2 regions of the Streptomyces sp. NPDC107517 genome follow, and region 2 is predicted to be linked to the other one. Evidence: riboswitches for the same ligand, from Rfam matches in the RefSeq annotation. Region 2 holds a riboswitch; the other holds the start of a gene.
What was found. A riboswitch is a leader RNA that binds a small molecule or an ion and turns the genes downstream of it on or off. The one in region 2 is predicted to bind glycine.
Positions count from the first base shown of each region.

Region 1: it holds a riboswitch for glycine, as region 2 does, so the genes downstream of both, gcvP (aminomethyl-transferring glycine dehydrogenase) here and gcvT (glycine cleavage system aminomethyltransferase GcvT) in region 2, are expected to answer to the same signal.

Region 1 is NZ_JBVJPM010000017.1:164,973-167,355, reverse strand. It holds gene ACZ67T_RS32210 (DNA polymerase IV) at 1-737, shown strand, start outside; gene ACZ67T_RS32205 (PRC-barrel domain-containing protein) at 723-1,106, opposite strand; glycine riboswitch at 1,221-1,316, shown strand; gene gcvP (aminomethyl-transferring glycine dehydrogenase) at 1,500-2,383, shown strand, end outside.
Region 2 is NZ_JBVJPM010000008.1:316,530-318,912, forward strand. It holds gene ACZ67T_RS21045 (AAA family ATPase) at 1-597, opposite strand, end outside; glycine riboswitch at 796-899, shown strand; glycine riboswitch at 900-1,011, shown strand; gene gcvT (glycine cleavage system aminomethyltransferase GcvT) at 1,059-2,195, shown strand; gene gcvH (glycine cleavage system protein GcvH) at 2,287-2,383, shown strand, end outside.

The DNA.
Region 1 (2,383 bases), on a different contig from region 2:
TGGCTCTCGCGCACGACGACCGGCCCGTGGTGGCCGAGCGGGACGCCAAGTCGGTGTCGGTCGAGGACACGTACGACGTGGACATCCACGACCGGGTGCGCGTGCGGACCGAGGTGCAGCGGCTTGCGGAGCGGTGCGTGCAGCGGTTGCGGGGCGCGGAGCGGTCGGGGCGGACCGTGGTCCTCAAGGTGCGGCGCTACGACTTCTCCACGCTGACGAGATCCGAGACCCTGCGCGGGCCCACCGACGACCCCGCAGTGGTGCGGGAGGCGGCGGCGCGGCTCCTGGAGTCCGTGGACACGACGGGCGGGGTGCGGCTGCTGGGCGTGGGAGTGACTGGTCTGGCCGACTACACGCAGGAGGACCTGTTCGCGCAGGCGCGGGCGCAGGCCGAGGCCGAGGAGCACGCGGCCGAGGGTGAGGGCGAGGCGGACGGGGCGGATGGTGCGGGGGATCAGGGCCAGCCGGCTGCCGAAGGGGTCGTCGAGGCCGCGGACCGGCGCTGGGTGGCCGGGCGTGACGTGCGGCACGAGGAGTTCGGGCACGGGTGGGTGCAGGGGAGCGGGCTCGGGCGGGTGACGGTGCGCTTCGAGACGCCGTATTCGGAGCCGGGGCGGGTGCGTACGTTCCGGACGGACGACCCCGCGCTCGTACCGGCGGAGCCGCTGCCGCTGGTGGAGGGCGGGGTGGGGCGCTTTGCGGCGAGGGGGCGGGGTGCCGGGTCAGGTGTCGTCTGACGGGCGGGCGATCTTGCCGAAGTCGCGGTCCTCGGGCGGCTCGGGGTCGTCGGGGGCCGAGATGTCGAGCCCGTAGTGGTGGTAGAGCTGGAGCTCCTGTTCGGGGGAGAGGTGACGGCCGACCCCGAAGTCGGGGGCGTCCTTGATCAGGGAGCGTTCGAAGGGGATGCGCAGAGTGCCCTCCACCAGCTCGCTCGGCTCCAGGGGGACGAAGGCGTCCCGGCTGAACAGGCCTGTGCGTATGGCCGCCCACTCCGGGACCCCGGTCGCGTCGTCGAGGTAGACCTCGTCGACAGTCCCGATTTTGGCTCCGTTGCGGTCGAACGCCTTGCGGCCGATCAGGTTTCGCGGATCGACATCGGTCTGCACGGGGCCCTCCAGCTGCTCGCAACTCATCCGTAAGCACTACCAAAGTGCACATTGGTGACGGCGGCCACTCGAACCCGGGCGCGTTGTTGCCGCTGGTAGGCTGGCGATGGCTGCTGATCCCGTGCGGGAGAGTCCTCCGGATGACACCGGAGGCGCCGAAGGAGCAACTCCTCCCCGGAATCTCTCAGGCCCCTGTACCGCACGGACGAGGTCACTCTGGAAAGCAGAGCGGGCGTTCAGGCCTCCGCTCTCACCGACGGTGAAAGTCGGCATGCCCTTCGTGATGGGGGCGCGCCGGTGAAGCTCTCAGGTTGAGATGACAGAGGGGGAGGCCGTCCGGGCACCCGCGCCGTGGTGCCCCTCGCAGGTCGCAGTGACCAGGAGGCCTCCGCAATGACCGCCAACCGTATTCCGCTTTCCCAGCTGGAACAGGGAATCCCCTTCGAGCAGCGCCATATCGGTCCGGATGAAGCAGCGCAGGCCAAGATGCTCGCGCAGGTCGGGTACGGCTCGCTCGACGAGCTGACGGCGGCCGCGGTCCCGGACGTGATCAAGAGCGCCGAGGCGCTCGATCTTCCCGGAGCCCGCACCGAGGCCGAGGTGCTCGCCGAACTCTGCTCCCTCGCGGACCGCAACCAGGTCCTCGACTCGATGGTCGGGCTCGGCTACTACGGCACGTTCACGCCGCCCGTCATCCTGCGCAACGTCATGGAGAACCCGGCCTGGTACACGGCGTACACGCCCTACCAGCCGGAGATCTCGCAGGGCCGGCTCGAGGCACTGCTCAACTTCCAGACGATGGTCGCCGAGCTGACCGGCCTGCCGACCTCGGGCGCCTCGCTGCTCGACGAGGGCACGGCCGCGGCCGAGGCCATGGCGCTGTCGCGGCGCATCGGCAAGGTCAAGAACGGCGCCTACGTCGTCGACGCGGACGCGCTGCCGCAGACCATCGCCGTGATCCAGACGCGCGCCGAGCCGACCGGTGTCGAGGTCGTCGTCGCCGACCTCTCCGAGGGCATCCCGGCCGAGGTCGCCGAGCGCGGCGTCGTCGGCGTCCTGATCCAGTACCCGGGCGCCTCCGGAGCTGTCCGCGACATCAAGCCGGTCATAGAGCAGGCTCACGAGCTGGGCGCCGTCGTCACGGTCGCTGCCGATCTGCTCGCGCTCACGCTGCTGACCTCGCCCGGCGAGCTCGGCGCCGACATCGCCGTGGGCACCACGCAGCGCTTCGGCGTCCCGATGGGCTTCGGCGGTCCGCACGCCGGCTACATGGCGGT
Region 2 (2,383 bases):
CCCGTTCAGCACATCCGTCGCGTCCCGGTCCAGCAGCACCGCGGACGCGCAGCCCCACGGCAGGTCACCGCGCTCGGCGGACTCCACCAGGCCCGCGACCGCGCGGCGGTGCCGGGCGAACGCGTAGCGCGAGACCCCGCGGCCGCGGTCCCGCTGGCCCGCGAGCGCCGTGTCCGCGTCGACGTCGAGCAGCATCAGATGCAGGTCCGCGCCGCGCCGCCCGGCCTCCTTGGCCAGCCAGCGCCGCACCCAGCGCTGCGTGCCGCAGTCGTGCAGGACGACGCTGCCTCCCGAGCGCAGGGCCCGCCGCAGCCCGGCGAAGTGCGCGAGCCGCACGAGCGGGCGGTACACGGCGTACGGGAGCAGCCGCGGCAGCCGGGCCGCCCAGCGGTCACGCGTGTCCTGCGAGTCGATGCGCACGGCTCCCCCGGCACCGACCACGCGGCGCATCAGCGTGGACTTGCCACTGCCCGGGAGCCCCGAGACCACGATCAGGTCACCCCGCGCGAAGCCGAGGCGCCTCGGCGTGCGGCCGCCTCTGCCACGCAGATCCCTGACGACCGGACCGCGCCCTGTCACCGCCCCGGGGCGGGGCACAGCGCGCTGCCCGACCCCTGCCGCCGCGTACGCGCCCGCCGCTGCCTTGTGCACCGTGATCGTCCTCCCCGTTCCGGTCACGCCACCCTTGCCCGTCAAGTGTAAAGAGACGGTAATGCCCTACAAGTGGTTTCCCCGTGCGGTCGGCATGCAATGATGTGCGCGCCAAGAGCACGAACCAACTGCATACCGGCCGCTTGAATCCGCGCGGGAGAGCTCCCCGGACGCCTACGCGTCCCCGGGGGCGCCGAAGGAGCAAGTTCCTCCCTTGAATCTCTCAGGCCCCGTACCGCGCGGGCGAGGCATATCTGAAAAGCGGGCGGCCCTCGGCCGCTCCACCCAAGGTGCAAGCCGCGACCACCTCTACGTGTGGCGCCGGCGAACCTCTCAGGTTCCGATGACAGATGGGGAGGGAGACCATCGCCCTCGTCTGTCATGCCTGGGATCCTGGAGCACCACTCATGAGCAACATTTCCCGTAAGACCGCGCTCGACGCCCTGCACCGCTCGCTGGGCGCGACGATGACCGACTTCGCGGGCTGGGACATGCCGCTGCGCTACGGCAGCGAGCGCGACGAGCACATCGCGGTCCGCACCAAGGCGGGCCTCTTCGACCTCTCGCACATGGGCGAGATCACCGTCACCGGGCCGCAGGCCGTCGATCTCCTCGACTACGCCCTCGTCGGCAACATGTCCACGATCGGCCCCGGCCGCGCCCGCTACACCATGATCTGCCAGGAGGACGGCGGGATCGTCGACGACCTGATCGTCTACCGCCTGGGCGACGAGGGCGGCCTTCCCCGGTACATGGTCGTCGCCAACGCGGGCAACGCGCAGATCGTCCTCGACGCGATCACCGAGCGCGCCGCCGGCTTCGACGCCGAGGTCCGTGACGACCGTGACGCCTACGCGCTGATCGCCGTCCAGGGCCCCGAGTCCCCCGGCATCCTGAAGTCCCTCACGGACGCCGACCTCGACGGCCTCAAGTACTACGCGGGCCTGCCCGGCACCGTCGCCGGCGTCCCGGCCCTCATCGCCCGCACCGGCTACACCGGCGAGGACGGCTTCGAGCTGTTCGTCGCCCCGGAGCACGCCGAGAAGCTGTGGCAGGCACTGACCGACGCGGGCGCGCCGGCCGGGCTCGTCCCCGCCGGCCTCTCCTGCCGCGACACGCTGCGCCTGGAGGCCGGCATGCCGCTGTACGGGCACGAGCTGACGACGGCGCTGACCCCCTTCGACGCCGGTCTCGGCCGCGTCGTGAAGTTCGAGAAGACGGGCAACGAGGGCCGCTTCGTGGGCCGCGAGGCGCTCGAGGCCGCCGCCGAGCGCGCCGAGACCGCCCCGCCGCGCAAGCTCGTCGGCCTGATCGCCGAGGGCCGCCGCGTACCGCGCGCCGGGATGTCCGTGGTCGCCGGCGGCCAGGTGATCGGCGAGGTCACCTCCGGCGCCCCCTCCCCCACGCTCGGCAAGCCGATCGCCATCGCCTACGTGGACGCGTCGCACGCCGCCCCCGGCACCGAGGGCGTCGGCGTCGACATCCGCGGCGCCCACGAGCCGTACGAGGTCGTGGCGCTGCCGTTCTACAAGCGCCAGAAGTAACCCGACCGGTCCTCACGGGGCCGCCGGAAGTAACCCAGCGCACACCCCCCTCGTTCCGCAGCACCCACCCGCGTACAGGAGAATTCAGATCATGAGCAACCCCCAGCAGCTGCGCTACAGCAAGGAGCACGAGTGGCTGTCGGGCGCCGAGGACGGCGTCTCGACGGTCGGCATCACCGAGTTCGCGG